Regions from separate parts of the Sphingopyxis sp. USTB-05 genome, predicted to be linked through region 1. Evidence: predicted binding sites of a transcription regulator. Region 1 holds the regulator's gene; each other region holds the start of a gene.
What was found. Region 1 encodes LexA, which represses DNA repair genes until DNA is damaged. Its sites were predicted from a motif close to GTTCCNCNCTTGTTCT; they were not measured.

Region 1 (6,040 bases):
CGCCGCACCTCCCGAAAAGGACGCCGAGGGGCTGGTCATCGATCATAATGTGTTTCGATCGTCCTGGCAGTTGGTCAACGGCACGATGCATATCCCGCGGCTTTTCCTCGCGATCATTTCGATCAGCTTCTTTTGGGCGATCGGCGCAATTCTCGCCGCACAATTTCCACCGCTGGTCAAAAATGCGCTGGGCGCCGACAAGACCGTCGCAACGCTGTTCACCGCCATCTTCTCGGTCGGCGTCGCGATCGGATCGATCGTCGTCAACCGCTTGCTGAAAGGCCATGTTTCGGCGCGTTATTCGCCGGGATCGGTGATCGTCATGGGGCTGTTCGTGCTCGACCTGTGGTGGAATGTGCGGGGATGGGAGCATATCGGTACCGGCCTGATGGGCTGGCGCGAATTCTTGTCGCTGACCGCTGGCGACCGCATCATCCTCGACCTGCTCGGCATCGCAATCGCGGGCGGCATGTTCGTCGTGCCGCTTTACGCTTTCCTGACGACGACCGTCCCCAAATCGCAGACGGCGCGTACCGTCGCCGCGAACAATATCGTCAATTCGGGTTTCATGGTCGCCGCGACGCTGCTCCTTAGCGTGCTGATCGGCCTCGGCCTGACCATCGACGACACTTTGCTGATGGTCGCCGCCATGTGCGTCGGCTCGGCAGCGCTGGCCTGGCGCCTGCACAAGGCGTGCGACTAAGGCTCCCTCGGCCGGTTTGGGATGGGGAGCGGGCGTTAGCTTCAGTCGATGATCGGCGGTTGGTCGATTACCGCGTGGTGAGCCCAACAGTGGAGTGGTATCCGTTCCAGCACACATGCTTCCGCAAGCTCTGAGATCTGATTCTTACCAAACCAGTAAGAGACATTTCCGTCCGTTCTCACTTCCTTGTAGATTGGGACGATCATCACTTCATCGAATAACGCCTCAATCTCGGCTTGGTGAGCAGGCTTGATGCGAACCCGCGCTCCAATCGCCCGCTCCGAGGGCTTCCTATCCGTCGATCCGCGCATTTCTGAACGCTACCGCCTTGATTGCATGTCCGCAATCGGTCGTTACCCGAACTTCGTCATCCCGGGCTTGACCCGGGATCTCGCTTTTCTTGCGCATCGACCGGCCCCCACATCCTCGTCACCCCGGATCAAGTCCGGGGTGACGAGGATGTGGAGGGCAGCAACCGGTCGCAATCGGCCGTCCAAACTCCGCGCTATCTCCTTGCCTTTCCCGCCCCGCATTGCTTCGATCCCAGGCGATGACACTCAAACCGACTCACTTGGACGAAACGGGCGCCGCGCACATGGTCGATGTCGGCGCAAAATCCGCAACGCAGCGCCGCGCAGTCGCCGGCGGGCGCATCGCAATGTCTGCCGCGGCGCTCGAAGCGATCCGCAGCGGCAATGCTCCGAAAGGCGATGTGCTCTCGACCGCGCGGATCGCCGGGATCATGGCCGCGAAACGCACCGCCGACCTGATCCCGCTTTGCCACCCACTCGCGCTGACCAAGGTCGGCGTCGATTTTACGTGGGAAGACAGTGGTATCGCAGTCATAGCTGTCGCTCAAACGAACGGCCCGACGGGGGTCGAGATGGAGGCGCTAACCGCCGCCTCGGTCGCGCTACTCACGCTCTACGACATGGCAAAGGCGCTCGACCGCGCGATGGTCCTCGGCGATATCCGCCTGCTCGAAAAGAGCGGGGGCCGCTCGGGCGACTGGCGCGCCGAATGAGCGCGCTGCTTCCCGTCGAGGAAGCGCAGGCCCGGCTGCTCGCGTTGCGCGCACCGCTTGGCGATGAAAATATCGCCTTTTCCGAGTCGCTTGGTCGCTATCTTTCGCGTGATGTGACGGCCCAGCGCGATCAGCCCGCCGCAGCGCTATCGGCGATGGACGGCTATGCGATCAGGTTCGGCGACCTTCCGGGTCCGTGGGCCGTCATCGGGGAAACCGCCGCGGGCGCTGCGCCCGACCAGGCGGTCGGGCCCGGCGAAGCGATGCGGATATTCACCGGCGCGATGGTTCCTGCCGGCGCCGACACGGTGATCGTTCAGGAAGATGTCGCGCGTGAAGGCGATACTCTGCGGCTGACCGGTGACGGCCCCGGCACGCGCGGGCGCCATATCCGGTCGCAAGCCGCCGATTTCGCAGCCGGCGACTGCCTGCTCCCCGCAGGTACCCGCCTGACCCCCGGCGCGATCGCTGCTGCGGCAATGAGCGGCGCGAGCGAACTCGCGGTGGGCCGGCGCGCGCGGGTCGCGATCCTCACCACCGGCGACGAACTCGTCCAGCCCGGACGCCCGTTGACACCAGGGCAGATCCCCGACAGCAACGGCGTGATGCTCGCGGCGATGCTGGCGGGCGAGGTCGAGGATATGGTTCTTCCGCATCACGTCCGCGACGACCGCGAAACCCTTGCGAAGATTCTCAAGGAGTTGGCGCGACGTCACGACGTCATCGTGACCGTCGGCGGTGCGTCGGTTGGCGATCACGACCATGTACGCGGCGCGCTGGACGATGCCGGCGGGCAGCTCGATTTCTGGAAGATCGCGATGCGTCCCGGCAAGCCGCTGATCGCCGGAACGCTCGGCGACGCAATCCTGCTCGGCCTGCCGGGCAACCCCTCGTCGGCCTTCGTCACGGCTACGCTGTTCCTCTTGCCTCTCGTCCGCCACCTTGCGGGCGCGGGCGCGCCTCTGCCGCCTGTCCATCGGGCGCCGTTAGCCGCTCCCCTCGCCGAAGGCGGTACGCGCCGCGACTATCTTCGCGCGCGACTCGAAAGCGGTCGCCTGACGCCAATGATCGGGCAGGAGAGCGGCCGCACCCTGCCCCTTGCCTCGGCGAACGCGCTGCTGATCCGCGATATCGGCGCGCCCCCACGCAATGTGGGCGACATCGCGGATTATCTTGTCATCGCTTGACAAGTTCCGCTTTGTTCCACTATCGTTCTCAATATGTCCGGAATTGGCATCATGGAGAACGACCGATGTTGACCGCGAAGCAGCATGAACTGCTCCACTTCATCCAGGAACGCCTCGATTCGAGCGGCATCTCGCCCTCGTTCGAGGAGATGAAGGAGGCGCTGGGCCTCAAATCGAAATCGGGTATACATCGACTGATAAGCGCCTTGGAAGAAAGGGGATTTCTCCGCCGTCTTCCAAATCGCGCCCGCGCTCTCGAAGTGCTCAAGGTGCCCGAAGCCGCGAAACCTGTCGTGCGTAACGATCGCGACAATATCGTCCCGCTCCGCAAGCCAGCCCCGGCGCTCAAGCCGATCGCTGCGAACGACGTTATCGAGATCCCGCTCCACGGCAAGATTGCTGCAGGCGTCCCGATCGAGGCGTTCGAGGATCACAACAACCTTGCCGTTCCCGCCGCGCTGCTCGGCTCGGGCGAACATTATGCACTCGAAGTATCGGGCGACTCGATGGTCGAAGCGGGGATTTTCGACGGCGACTATGCGCTGATCCAGAAAGCGAGCACCGCGCGCGAAGGTGACATCGTCGTTGCGCTCGTCGACGGGCAGGATGCGACGCTCAAATATTTCCGCCGTGAGGGGCAGATGATCCGTCTCGACCCGGCGAACGCGGCCTATGAACCGCAGCGCTATCCCGCCGAACGCGTCATCGTTCAGGGCCGCCTGTCGGGACTGCTTCGTCGTTACCACTAAGCTGCTGCGGCAGCCGCCAGGGATGGCCGTCGCCCGCCTTAAGCGTGGCGACGGCTTCGGGTACCTTGCCGAGGTAGATTGCAAGGCCGCCGCTGGTAGCGAGACTGTCGCGATCGATTGTCATCCAGCGCCCGGCGCACTCGCGCGGTAACCAGCGGTCACTGATAACGATATCGGCCGCGGCGCAGGCATCGGCCATATCTGCACCCTCGATCCGGTCGCGCCCGCGCGAGGCGAGAATGACATGACGCGCGGCCCCCTGCCCCTGGCTCCAGCGGCAGAAATCGCGATTGCATTCGACATGATCGAGGTCGGCCAGGCTCGCGAGCGGCATATCGGTCCCTGCGGCTTCCGCCATCGTGTCGCGAATATAGTCGCCCGACCGGTCGCGCAGCAGCGCATAGCTGCCATCGGGCAGCGCCGCGGCAATATGGCGGCCGTCGCCGGTGACGAGCAGATCGGGGCGCGGCTGAAAGAGCAATGTCGCCGCGCCGATCGCGAGCGGAACGAAGCCTGCCCGGCGCCAGCCCGTTTGCCAGAGCAAAACCCACAGCCCGCCAAAGACCGCGAGCGCGAAACCCCAGGGCGGAAAGCTTGGCAAGGTAGCGACGGCCCCGGGTGCATCGCTGACAACATACGCGAGCCCGAGCAGAAGGCGCAGCGCCTGCTCAGTCACCCACCACAAGGGCGCGCCAAGCCCGATGCAATCGAACAGCAGCGCAAGCGCCTCGAACGGCATGATGACAAAGGTCGTGAGCGGAATAGCCACCACATTGGCCATGGCCCCATAAACCCCCGCCTTATGGAAATGAAACAACGCAATCGGCGCCAGCGCGACTTCGACGACCAGTCCGGTGACCAAGAGCCCCGCGACAGCGCGCAAGGTTCGAAAAGGCCACGGTTCATCGCGGCGTGCCAGAAATGCGCGCATCGGGCGGCTTTCATGCAGCGCAATGATCGCGGTGATAGCCGCGAAGCTCAGTTGAAAGCTTGGACCCGCAAGCGATTCGGGGCGCCAGACCAGCACGATCAGCGCGCCCGCCGCAACCAGTCGCAGCGTCAGCGCTTCGCGTCCCATCAGGAACGCCACGAGCACGAGCAAGGCGGCGATGAACGACCGCAGCGTCGGCACCTCCGCCCCTGCGAGCAATGTATAGCCGCCGCCGGCCAGCGCCCCGGCAGCAGCGGCGAGGGGCAGGACATAGCCGGCGAGCGCCAGCCGCCGGCTCAACGCAAACAGGCGCAGGGTCAGGAACATCGCAAATCCGACGACCGCGGTCACATGCAGCCCGCTGATCGACAGGAGATGCGCCAACCCGCTGCGCCGCATCGCCTCCTCATCCGCCTCGCTGATCGCGCCGCGGTCGCCCGTTACCAGCGCGGCGGCAATGCCGCCGGACGAACCCTCGATCTGATCGTGTATATGCGCACTGAGCCGCGTACGCAGCGGCGGCATAGTCGGCCCGGACGCCGACGTCCGAGAGATGTCGCCGAGCACAGTCCCAACGGCCCCGATCCTGTCGAACCACGCGCGCTGCGCGAAATCATAGCCCCCGGGAAGGCTGGCCGTAGGCGGCGGCATCAATCGCGCTCGGACGCCGATCATTTCACCGTCGGTGAGGCTCACCGCCTGCTCGCTACCTAGCGTCAATCGCACCCGCGGCGGCAGGTCGCTGCGCTTCTGCGGCAATGCGAGAATACGGATCTGCCCTTTGGCCGGCAGCGGCTCGGCCCGCTCGACGATCGCGGAAAATTCAGTCATCACGGGCGCCGCGAGCACCGGCGCCGCGACCCAGACGGCGCGCGTCCAGATCAACAACATGCCCACCGCCATCACGCCGCATCCAACCACGACCATCCGCCCGAACCGGCTATCCCAGCCGATCAGGAGGCCCGCGCACAAACCACCCGCAAGCGACAAGAGGAACCCGATCCATTGTGCTTCGCCGGGTAAGGCGAACCAGGCTGCAATGCCGGCGCCCATCGCGACCGGCAGCCAGAGCCCGATCCGTTCGCGTTCGACTTCGAGCCGTGCCTCCAGCGCGTTGCCGGTCCGGTGCCAGATTGTTGCCCAACGAGCAGCAATGGGCGTTTGAAGCAGCCTTGTCGCCATGCTAGGGGCTCCCCCGATCCCCGCCCGGAAGGCGGCAAATTGAGTGAAAGAGGCCGGAGTGGCAACCGAAAACCAGACCAAAGTGGAAGCAACGCCCCCCGAAGCGACGGGAGCGGATGTCGTTACGCGCTTTGCACCATCGCCGACCGGCTATCTGCACATCGGCGGCGCCCGTACTGCCTTGTTCAACTGGCTGTTTGCCCGCCATCACGGCGGTAAATTCCTGCTCCGCATCGAGGACACCGACCGCGCACGCTCGACCGA
Region 2 (6,040 bases), 1.4 Mb from region 1:
AGGGGCTGATGGCTTATTCGGCGGCGATGCCGGCCTTGGCGAACATGTCTTCGCCGTCGGCGTCGGCTTCGAGGGCGCCGGTGTCGTCGTTGGCTTTCGCCTTTTTGCGGTTGTCGAAGCTGGACCACACGGTGTTCCAGTCGCCGCGCGTCGCGCCCTTCGAATATTCCGTCGCGCGGGTTTCGAAGAAGTTGGCGTGCTCGACGCCGTTCAGCAGCGGGGCGAGCCAGGGGAGCGGGTGTTCGTCGATCATATAGATCGGCTGGAACCCAAGCTGCCCAAGGCGCCAGTCGGCGATGTAGCGGATGTAGCGCTTGATCTCCTTCGGCGTCATGCCGGGGACGGGGCCCTGTTCGAACGCGAGGTCGATGAACGCATCCTCGAGCCGCACCGTTTTCTGGCACGTGTCGATAATGTCTTCCTTCACCGCCTTGGTCAGGCAGTCGCGTTCCTTGGTAAAGGCGTGGAACAGCTTGATGATGCCTTCGCAGTGGAGGCTTTCGTCGCGGATCGACCAGCTGACGATCTGGCCCATGCCCTTCATCTTGTTGAAGCGCGGGAAGTTCATCAGCATCGCAAAGCTGGCGAAGAGCTGAAGCCCCTCGGTAAAGCCGCCGAACATCGCCAGCGTGCGGGCGATATCCTCGTCATTCTCGACGCCGAACTGCTGCATATAGTCGTGCTTGGCGCGCATCTCGTCATATTCGAGGAACATGCCATATTCGCTCTCGGGCATGCCGATGGTGTCGAGCAGGTGGCTGTACGCCGCAATATGCACCGTCTCCATGTTGCTGAACGCGGTCAGCATCATCTTGATCTCGGTCGGCTTGAACACGCGGCCATATTTGTCGTGGTAGCAATCCTGCACCTCGATATCGGCCTGGGTGAAGAAGCGGAAAATCTGCGTGAGCAGGTTGCGCTCATGATCGCTGATCTTTTGCGCCCAGTCGCGGCAATCCTCGCCCAGCGGCACTTCCTCGGGAACCCAGTGGATCTGCTGCTGGCGTTTCCAGAAATCATAGGCCCACGGATATTCGAAGGGCTTGTAGGTCTTGCGGGCTTCTAACAACGGCATAGCGGCTATCCTCGGGTCTGATCTTTTGTTGTGCTCCCCGGCGAAAGCCGGGGGCCCATTCTATGTTGCGTTACCGCGCGCTGGGCCCCGGCTTTCGCCGGGGTTCACGCGGCGGGAGCGTCACTGGCAGGCGAGGCACTCGTCGTAATCGGTGCTCTCGGCCGAGAGTTCGAACTTTGCGGCCTCGGGCGTGTTGTCGGCCTCGACCCCGCCCGCGAAGCCGGCGCGCTGCACCGATTTCGAGCGGAGATAATAGAGCGATTTGATGCCGAGTTCCCACGCGCGATAGTGGAGCATGAGCAGATCCCATTTCTCGACGTCGGCGGGGATGAACAGGTTCAGCGACTGCGCCTGATCGATATAGGGCGTGCGGTCGGCCGAGAGTTCGAGCAGCCAGCGCTGGTCGATCTCGAAGCTGGTCTTGTAGCAGTCCTTCTCGTCCTGCGTCAGGAAGTCGAGGTGCTGGACGCTGCCGCCGCGTTCGAGGATCGAGTTCCACACCGCGTCGCTGTTCTTCGCCTTGTCGACGAGGAGCGCCTCGAGGTGCGGGTTGCGGATCGAGAAGCTGCCCGAGAGCGTCTTGTGGGTGTAGATGTTCGCGGGGATCGGTTCGATGCACGCGCTGGTGCCGCCGCAGATGATGCTGATCGACGCGGTCGGCGCGATCGCCATCTTGCAGCTGAAACGTTCCATCACGCCCTGATCGGCGGCGTCGGGGCAGGGGCCGCGCTCGTTCGCGAGCAGCATCGACGCCTGATCGACCTGCGCGCGGATATGCTTGAAGACGCGCAGGTTCGACGATTTCGCCATCGCGCCCTCGAACGGCAGGCCGCGCGCCTGCAGGAAGCTGTGGAAGCCCATGACGCCAAGGCCGACCGAGCGTTCGCGGCTGGCGCTATATTTGGCGCGCGCCATTTCGGGCGGGGCGCGGTCGATATAGTCCTGAAGGACATTGTCGAGCATGCGCATCACGTCTTCGATGAAACGCTTGTCGCCGTTCCACTCGTCCCAGGTTTCGAGGTTGAGCGACGAGAGGCAGCAGACCGCGGTACGATCCTGACCCAGATGGTCGCGGCCGGTCGGCAGCGTGATTTCCGAGCAGAGGTTCGAGGTGGTGACCTTGAGCCCCAGGTCGCGATGATGCTTGGGCATCATGCGGTTCACCTGGTCGATGAAGATGATGTAGGGCTCGCCCGTTGCGAGGCGCGTTTCGACGAGCTTCTGGAACAGGCCGCGCGCGTCGACGGTGCCGCGGACGCTCTGGTCCTTCGGGCTGCGGAGGTTGAATTCGGCGCCGTCGCGGACGGCTTCCATGAACTCGTCGGTGATGAGGACGCCGTGGTGGAGGTTCAGCGCCTTGCGGTTGAAGTCGCCCGAGGGTTTGCGGACCTCCAGAAACTCCTCGATCTCGGGGTGCGAGATGTCGAGATAGCAGGCGGCCGAACCGCGGCGGAGCGAGCCCTGGCTGATCGCGAGGGTCAGGCTGTCCATCACGCGGACGAAGGGAATGATGCCGCTGGTCTTGCCGTTGAGGCCGACGGGTTCGCCGATGCCACGCACCGCGCCCCAATAGGTGCCGATGCCGCCGCCGCGGCTGGCGAGCCAGACATTCTCGTTCCACGTGCCGACGATCCCCTCAAGGCTGTCGTCGACCGAGTTCAGATAGCAGCTGATCGGCAGGCCGCGGCCGGTGCCGCCGTTCGAGAGGACGGGGGTCGCGGGCATGAACCACAGCTTCGAGATATAGTCGTACAGGCGCTGGGCGTGATCCTGATCGTCGGCATAGGCGTCGGCCACGCGCGCGAAGAGATCCTGATATGATTCGCCGGGCAGGAGATAGCGGTCCTCGAGCGTTTCCTTGCCGAAGTCGGTGAGCAGCGCGTCGCGGCTGCGATCGGTCACGATGTCGAATCGACGCGCGTGGACCTTGGGCTCGCTGCTGTCGTTGAGCTTGGCCGCGGGCGCCGCATCGGCAAGCGATTCGCCGGTCGATTCGGGCGCTGCCGGAGCGTCATTCTTTGCCAGTTCCATCGTCGCCACGTCGCTCGTCTCCACCCGTTCCGTTTCCCGAAAATCCATCTTACTCGCCCCCGATTTGAACGCGCACCCGGTGCGCTTTGTTCCTGTCTTGTTCGACTCAGGGCGAAGCCCCGATCCTAGCATCTAAACCTGTCCCGTGGGCACTTATTTTGGCCGCATGAAGGGTTTTCCCGTGTCCATATGGGATGGACGACGGAAATCCGCCACTTGCAGCCTGATACAATTTATTGGGGTGCCCCCGTGGTTGACCCACCACCTATAGTGCCACGTCGGCGCGACGATGCAAGACGGTAAATGACAGAACGGGGACTCAACTCGTCGATAATTTGATTCGTCTCGTCGACGCTGATGGACGTGCCGGGCGGTGAGGGCAAGGCATTCCGCGGCTTTGCGCGCGGATCGGTGCCGGCCGTCCGAAAGGGCAAATTTTTTTGCGGCCGCGAGCCCGGACAAGCGGGGCAGCGGGCATGCCGCTCGCGCCGCAGGAAATGCATCGATCGGGTCGTATTCAGCGCACGGTCGCGCGCGTGTTCCGGGCAAAGAAAAAGGGCCCCGGAAATGTCCGGGACCCTTTTTTATCTCGTTTCTGGCTTACGCTTCGCCGCCACCGTTACCGGTGCCGCCGCCGCCGAGAAATCTCCAGAACCAACCCATGTCAGATCTCCTGTTGGCACTGCCCACGACGAACAGTTAACGGAGCATATACCTTAATCGATATGGTAAATCGAGTCTTAACCAACATGATTACCGCCATTTTGGCAGTTATGCTGTGCGGTTCTGGGGGGAGGCGCTTAGCGTCGCGGTCAGTTCGGAAAACAGTTGAGGTTTTCCAAGATGATAGCCTTGACCGACATCGCAGCCGAGATTGGCGAGCAGCGTCACGGTTTCGGCATCTTCGATGCCTTCAGCGACCGCGACGGCCCCGAGACGGTGCGCAAGATCGATCGTCGATTTGACGACTTCGAGGTTCCGCTGCGAATCGCGCATGGTCATGACGAATCGCTTGTCGATCTTGATTTCGTCGGCTTCGATCTCGGTGAGATATTCGAGGTTTGACTGACCGGTACCATAATCGTCGATCGACAGGCGGATGCCGGTGCGGCGAAGCTGCGCGAGTGTATGGCGCGCCTGGCGGCTGTTTTCGATCTGCGCCGTTTCTGTGATTTCGACCGTCAATATTTCGGGCGGCAAATGGTGCGCGGTGAGCATCACGCGGATCGTGCCGACGAGGTCGCTGTGGTCGAGCAGGCTCGCCGACAGGTTAACCGACATGTTGATATGGATGCCGCGCTCGCGAAGCTGCGCCGCCGAACGGATCGCCTGATCCATCACGAACAGGGTGAGGCGATAGATGTCCTGGCTCTTTTCGGCCTGCACGATGAATTCGTCGGGCGGGATCGGGCCGCGCGTCGGATGCGTCCAGCGCGCGAGCGCCTCGACGCCGACGAGCCGGTTCGTCGCGATTTCAAATTGCGGCTGGAAGGCGACCCAGATGTCGCCGCCGGTGAGTGCGTCCTCGAGCTGCGAGTGGAAGCTGAGCTGCCAGCCGGCATCCTCTTTCTGACGCGACGTATATTTGGTCCACAGCGAGCGCGTGCGGATCGCGCGTTCGGCGGCGACGAGCGCGGCGGCGAGGCGCTGCGCGTTCGATCCCTCAAACTCGTCGTTGACCCCGAAGGCGATCGCGACGTCGACGCGCAATTCGCCAATCGTGAGCGGTGCGTTGAACAGCGCGGCAAGGCCCGCGAGCTGCCCCTCGATCTGGCTGTGCTGATAATAGGGGACGAGCCAGGCGAAGGTGCCGTCGAGATCGTGATGGAGCGTCGTGCCCTGCGACGCGAGCTGGAGGCGGCGCGTGACCTGTTCGACGAGCTTGCCGATCCCGTCGCCCGGGATGAAGGCGGCGAGATCTTCGAAATTGACGACCTTGGCGGCGACGACGGTGGCGCTGCCGAAAGCGGCCTGCGAGCGCAGCGCCTCGAAATTGGGCAGGCCCGAGACGGGGTTTTCGCGCTGTGCCGACGCGCGGCGGCGGGTACGCGAGACGTTTGCGCTAAGCGCGGCGATAAGGAAGCACGCAGCGCCGATCTGGGTCGAGACGAGCGAGAGGCCGAGGAATATCTTGGCAGCGATCAGCGCGGACGTCGTCACAAACGCCGCCCAAGCGAACCACCGGCCGCGCCGGACCGCGAGGGCGCCAAGCAGGATTGCAAAGGTGAGGGCAAGGCCCGGGAAAAATCCGATGTTGACGGGATTGCCACGCTTCAGCGCTTCGCCGGCGATCAGATGGATGTAAGCTCCCGGCAGTTTTTCGTGCCCGGGCAGGAAGTGCTGATCCGATGAGGAGGCGTTGGTGGGAGCAAAAATGACATATTTACCGGCGAGCTGCTGGCGCCCCACGCGGCCGTTCAACACGTCGATCGCGCTATATTCGGTGATGGTCGAGGTATCGTAGGAAAAATCGAGCAGGAACAGCCCGGGCTTGTCCAGCGGGCGATCCGCGAGCAACGCCGCGAAGCTCGGCAGATGGCGGCCGTCGGCGATGACCGCAAGGGGAACGCGCCAGACCTGCCAGAATTCATATTCCCAGCAGATGCAGGCCCGCACGGCCCGGTCGCCCATCGCCTGCGACGGCCAATAGCTGACTTTTACGTCGGATCCGGTCATTTTTGCAGCCGGCACGGCCAGAACGACCCGGTCGTCCATCCGGCGAACGGCGGCCGCGACCTTGGAATAGTCGGGATGCGTCAGGCGGCGATAATAGGAAAAGTCGATGAACAGGCGTTTCGCACCGGCGTCGTCGACGGCCCGGATGAGCCGCGCATGGTTCGCGACCGAGAATTCCTGATCCTGCAATGACTGCAGAGTCTTGTCGTCGACGCCGACGATGACGGTGTCGCCCGATACGGGGCGCCACGCGGCGCG
Region 3 (6,040 bases), 710 kb from region 1:
TTCCTCGCTGAAGACCTGCTGGTCGTGCGCGACCTGCTGCTGCGCCGCCGACACTTCCTGTTGATAGGTCGTATTGTCCGACTTGGCACGCGACGCCTGTTCGGCATTGAGCCGGGCAGTGTTCGCGCGTTCTTCCGGGGTGGTGCCATCCTTGGCGGGTTTTTCCGGTGCCGCCGCGTCGGGCGTCGCCTGGAAAGCTGCGGCCTGACCGGAGGCGAGCAACGCGAACGCGGCGGTGGCCGCCCAAATCTTCATGGTCATTGACGCATCTCCTTCAATCGATAGGTCTGCCGCTCAAACGCTTTGGCCTGTGGCGCGTTCCCGCTGGCGAATTGACCTCGTCACGGGCAATCGCCATGCTGGACATTCCCTTCATGTCCGATCGGCCGATCATTTGCCAGCGTCACCGAAGCATCCCCTCAATCGCCCGGTATTTTTCACGCCGCTCGCGGTGCTTCTCGCCGCCGTCATCCTCAGCCTGTGGCAAGGTGCAGCCGTGGTTTCGGCCGAAACGGCGATCAACGATTGGATATTGCTGAATTTTTCGCCGCTTTTCGCCTGGGCGGGGATCTGCTTTCTGGCGCTCCTCGCCGGCATCGCGCTGTCCCCGCTGGGCGGACGGGTCATCGGCGGGCCGGGCGCGAAACCCATATTGACGCGCTGGCGCTGGTTCGCCGTCACGCTTTGCACGACGATCGCTACCGGCATCCTCTTCTGGGGCGCGGCCGAGCCGCTGTTCCATCTCAACGATCCGCCTGCGATGCTCGGGCTACAGCCCGGCAGCGACGCCGCCGCGACCTTCGCCATGTCGACGATGTTCCTCCATTGGACGCTGACGCCCTACGCAATCTACACGGTCGCTGGGCTTGCCTTCGCGCTCGTCTATTACAACCGCCGCGAGCCGTTCAGCCTGTCATCGCTTTTCGTTCCCCTGCTCGGCCAACGCGCCCACGGCCCGGTCGGAACGGGGATCGACATCATCTGCCTCTATGCGCTGGTCGCCGGGATGGCGGCATCACTGGGCGCCGGACTGCTCGCGATTGCGGGCGGGATCGAGGGGATCGGCGGCTTTGACGGCGGAACGGCCCTCCGCTGGGGTATCGCAGCGGCGATCGTCGGCAGCTTCCTGCTCTCCGCCGCGACCGGACTGCAAAAGGGCATCGCCGGCCTTTCGGTGCTAAATACTTGGATTTTCTTCCTAATTATTGCCTTCGTCCTGCTCGCAGGTCCCACGGCCGATATGTTCGACCTCTCGCTACGCGGCACTTTCGACTACTTCCAGACCTTCGTCCCGCGTAACCTCGGCCTCGATGTCGATACCGGCTGGCACCGGCAATGGACGATCTTCAACTGGGCGAACTGGTTTGCTTGGGCGCCAGTGACCGCACTGTTCCTCGGCCGCCTTGCGGTCGGATACAGCGTGCGCGCCTTCATCCTCTATAATCTGATCCTGCCGTCGCTGTTCGGCGCAGTGTGGATGACCGCCATCGCCGGAGCGACGATCGCGTTCGACCAACAAAGCGGCGCCAGCCTATACGCCATCCTGACCGCGCAAGGCCCCGACCCGGTGCTGTTCCGGCTGTTCAGCGCGCTCGGCGGCGGTCCGGTGGTTGCCGGGATCGTGCTGTTCGCGATCTTTCTGTCCTATGTCGCCGGCGCCGACGCCAATGTGTCGGCGATGAGCGCGCTGTCGACACGCGGCATTACGCCCGACGCGCCCGAAGCGCCGCTTTGGGTTCAGGCAGTGTGGGGCATCACGGTCGGGCTCGTCGCAATCGTGCTGGTTGCCGGCGGAGGCATCGACGGCATCCGCATGATGTCGGTTCTCGGCGGCTTTCCCGCGCTGTTCGTCATTATCGGTGCCGCGATGTCGCTGGCGGTGATGGCGGTACGGGGACGGCGCGAAGCCGCCCCCGCCCAGTCCTGAGAAAGGGGTCTCAGGACTACCAGATCCGTGTGCGTTCCTCGGGCTTCAGATAATATTTGGCGCCCGCGGCGACGCTGAATGCCTTGTACCACGCATCGACGTTGCGCAACGGCCCGATAATGCGCCAGCGTGCGGGGCTGTGCGGATCGCTCGCGACCTGTTGCTTGATCGCATCCTCCCGCTGCTTCGTCCGCCATGCCTGCGCAAAGGCTAGGAAAAAGCGCTGGTCGCCGGTCAGGCCGTCAATCACGGGCGCGGGCTTGCCCCCGAGCGAACGACGATAGGCGTCATAGGAGACCTCCAGCCCCGCCAGGTCGGCGATATTCTCGCCCATCGTCAGGTCCGGATTGATGAACGAGCCCGGGGCGGCTTCATAGGTCGCATATTGCGCGCCGAACGCCTTGGCCTGCGCATCAAATCGCGCTGCGTCCTCCGGCGTCCACCAATCGCGCACCGCGCCCTCGGCGTCGATCTTGCGCCCCTGATCGTCAAAGCCGTGGGTGATCTCATGACCGATCACTGCGCCGATCGCGCCATAATTGACCGCATCGTCGACGCTTTCGCTGAAATAGGGCGCCTGCAGGATGCCGGCCGGGAACACGATCTTATTCTCGAGGCCGCCGTTATAGGCGTTCACTTCCTGGGGGTTCATCGACCATTTCTTGCGGTCCACGGGTTTGTTCAGGTCCGACAGTGCATAGGCATATTCGAATGCCGCGCTGCGCTTCACATTGCCGTAAAGATCGGCGGGATCGATCTTCAGCTCTGAATAGTCGCGCCATTTGTCGGGATAACCGACCATCACGTCCATCTTCGCGAGCTTCGCCAGCGCCGCTTCCTTCGTCGCAGGTGCCATCCAGCTATTGTTCCGGATGCGGTCGCCCATCGCGAGCTTCAGGTTGGTGACCAGCACCTCCATCTTCGCCTTGGCGCTCGCGGGGAAATATTGCTTGGAATAGGTTTCGCCGACCAGTTCTCCAAGGCTGCCGTCGACAAGCGTCAGGCCGCGCTTCCAGCGCGGACGCAGTTCGCCGACCCCGCTCAGTGCCTTGGTATATTCAAACCGGCTGTCGACGAAGGCCTTCGACAGATAAGGCGCGGCATTGTCGGCGACGTGGAATTGCTGCCACAGCTTGATCGTGTCGAGCGGCGTCTTGGCATAGAGCGCGGCAATGTCCCGGATCGCGGTGTTTTCGTTGACGATGATGCGCTTTTGCGGCGCGATGCCGGATCCTTCGAACCAGGCCTTCCAGTCGAGCCCTGGCGCATATGCGGCAAGCTCGTCCGACGACATGGGGTTGTTGATCTTGCCGATGTCGCGGCGATCGGCGATTGCCCAGCTCACCTTGGCAATCTCGGTCTCGAACGCCATGATGTTGTCGGCGGCCTTTTCGGCGTCAGCATTGCCCGCCATCTTCATCGTCCGCGCGATATAGGCGCGGTACGCATCACGCTGCGCCTTGAAGCTATCGTTCAGATAATAGTCCCGCTCGGGAAGTCCCAGGCCACCCTGCCCCAGCCAGAGCACGTTGACGGTAGGATCAGCGGTGTCGGCATAGGGACCGCCGCCGACGATCGTCGCGCCGAATGTCCCCTGAGTGCCGCCCATGAAGCGCGCCATTTCGCTCTTGTCCTTGATCGCGGCAACTGCAGCGATATCGGCCAACAATGGCTTGGCGCCGAGCGCATCAACTCGCGCCTCGTCGAGGAAGCTCTGGTACAGCCCGCCGACCTGGCTTGTCGCGGGCGCGCCCGACACGACGGCGCGCAGTTGGCGCTGGGTCAGGTTGTACACGTCATAATCGACACCGGCGGAAGCCTGGTCGGACGGGATTTCGGTACGCGCGAACCAGCCGCCGTTGGCGTAGCGATCAAAATCGTCGCCGGGCTTCACCGACGGATCGCGCGCGTCCAGGTCGACGCCCCATTTGCCAAAGGTCAGCGCCTTGAGCGAGCCTTCGCCGGCGCCTGCCCCTTCGTCGGCCATAGCGACCAGCGATACGGGACGCTTCGCATCATGCGCGACCGTTGGGGTTGCCAGGCCGGCCGCAATCGCCAGCGTGGCGCCCCCCAATAACATCTTCTTCATTCTACGTCTCCTTGCTCCCCATCTCTGAACGTCAGAGACGCCCGCAGAGCAAATGGGTCAAGCGAGTGCATGACGTTTGGTCGAACTCTTTGGCATGTTGGTGGAAAGAGTACTGGCCGCGTCCCGCATTGCAGCGCGGCGCGGCGCACCCTATTTATGGATCAACCGTGCAAAACCGCACTTGCGCCCCTAGAACAAATCTGGAACATACCTCTCCCATGAGTCTCACCCACATTAAAGTGCGCGGCGCGCGCGAGCATAATCTCAAGGGCGTCGACGTCGACCTGCCGCGCGATGCGCTGGTCGTCATCACCGGCCTGTCGGGCAGCGGAAAATCGTCGCTCGCGTTCGACACCATCTATGCCGAGGGTCAACGGCGCTACGTCGAGAGCCTGTCGGCTTACGCCCGCCAGTTTCTTGAAATGATGCAAAAGCCCGACGTCGAACATATCGACGGCTTGTCGCCGGCCATCAGCATCGAGCAGAAGACGACGAGCCGGAACCCGCGTTCGACCGTCGCGACGGTCACCGAGATATACGACTATATGCGCCTCTTGTGGGCGCGCGTCGGCATTCCCTATTCGCCCGCGACGGGCGAGCCGATTTCGGCACAAACGGTCAGCCAGATGGTCGATCGCGTGATGGAATTGCCCGAGGGGACGCGCGCCTATTTGCTCGCGCCCGTCGTGCGCGGCCGCAAGGGCGAGTATAAGAAGGAACTCGCGCAGTGGCAGAAGGACGGCTTCACGCGCGTTCGGATCGATGGCGAGTTTTACGAGATCGGCGAGGCGCCGGCGCTCGACAAGAAGTACAAGCATGACATTGAAGTCGTCGTCGACCGGGTCGCCGTGCGCGAGGGTCTTGGCACGCGGCTCGCCGACAGCTTCGAGACTGCACTGAAGCTCGCGGAAGGGCTCGCCTATGTCGACCTTGCCGACGGCCCGGTCCCGGGGCGCGAGGAAGAGGATACCGGCGGCGCTATGAAGGGCGCAGGCATCCCGGCGAACCGGCTGATCTTCTCCGAGAAATTTGCCTGCCCAGTCTCGGGCTTTACGATCGCAGAGATCGAGCCACGGCTGTTCAGCTTCAACGCGCCGCAAGGCGCCTGCCCCGCATGCGACGGCCTTGGCGAGCGTCAGGAATTCGATCCCGACCTCGTCGTCCCGAACCATGCGCTGTCGCTGAAAAAGGGCGCAATCGTACCGTGGGCGAAATCGAACCCGCCCTCGCCCTATTATATGCAGGTGCTCGAAAGCCTGGGCAAAGCTTATGGTTTCGACCTCACGACGCCGTGGCAGGATCTGCCGGGCGAAGTGCAGCTCATCATCCTCTATGGCAGCGGGGGCAAACCCGTCGAGCTGACCTTTAAGGACGGCAAGCGCACTTATACGACGCACAAGGCGTTCGAGGGCGTTATCGGAAACCTGAACCGCCGCCTGCTCCAGACCGAAAGCGCGTGGATGCGCGAGGAGCTGAGCAAATATCAGGCGCCGCATCCGTGCGAGACATGCAATGGCGCGCGCCTCCGCCCCGAACCGCTCGCCGTGAAGATCGCGGGCGAGAATATCAGTATGTCGGCGCAACGCTCGGTCGCCGACGCGCTCGGCTGGTTCAGCACGCTCGACGAAAAGCTGAACGACACGCAGCGGCAGATCGCCAAGGCGATCCTTAAAGAGATCAACGAGCGGCTTGGTTTCCTCAACAATGTCGGGCTCGACTATCTCAATCTCAACCGCACATCGGGCACGCTGTCAGGCGGCGAAAGTCAGCGCATCCGCCTCGCCTCACAAATCGGCAGCGGACTGTCGGGCGTGCTCTACGTGCTCGACGAACCAAGCATCGGCCTCCATCAGCGCGACAACGACCGGCTGCTCGCGACGCTGAAGCGCCTCCGCGACCTCGGCAACACCGTCATCGTGGTCGAGCATGATGAGGACGCGATCCGCCATGCCGATTATGTCGTCGACATGGGCCCAGGCGCGGGACTTCACGGCGGCGAAATTGTCGCCGAGGGGACGCTCGAA

Region 2: the regulator LexA is predicted to act here: its motif matches at 3,195-3,210, upstream of KEC45_RS14900 (ribonucleoside-diphosphate reductase subunit alpha).
Region 3: the regulator LexA is predicted to act here: its motif matches at 4,208-4,223, upstream of uvrA (excinuclease ABC subunit UvrA).

The regions. Positions count from the first base shown of each region.
Region 1 is NZ_CP084712.1:1,841,741-1,847,780, reverse strand. Features, by position in the region: gene KEC45_RS08310 (MFS transporter) at 1-703, shown strand, start outside; gene moaC (cyclic pyranopterin monophosphate synthase MoaC) at 1,254-1,727, shown strand; gene glp (gephyrin-like molybdotransferase Glp) at 1,724-2,914, shown strand; gene lexA (transcriptional repressor LexA) at 2,980-3,663, shown strand; gene KEC45_RS08290 (ComEC/Rec2 family competence protein) at 3,617-5,776, opposite strand; gene gltX (glutamate--tRNA ligase) at 5,835-6,040, shown strand, end outside.
Region 2 is NZ_CP084712.1:3,205,465-3,211,504, reverse strand. Features, by position in the region: gene KEC45_RS14905 (ribonucleotide-diphosphate reductase subunit beta) at 14-1,075, opposite strand; gene KEC45_RS14900 (ribonucleoside-diphosphate reductase subunit alpha) at 1,196-3,154, opposite strand; gene KEC45_RS14895 (EAL domain-containing protein) at 3,878-6,040, opposite strand, start outside.
Region 3 is NZ_CP084712.1:2,551,257-2,557,296, forward strand. Features, by position in the region: gene KEC45_RS11805 (hypothetical protein) at 1-261, opposite strand, end outside; gene KEC45_RS11810 (BCCT family transporter) at 452-1,927, shown strand; gene KEC45_RS11815 (M13 family metallopeptidase) at 1,944-4,016, opposite strand; gene uvrA (excinuclease ABC subunit UvrA) at 4,235-6,040, shown strand, end outside.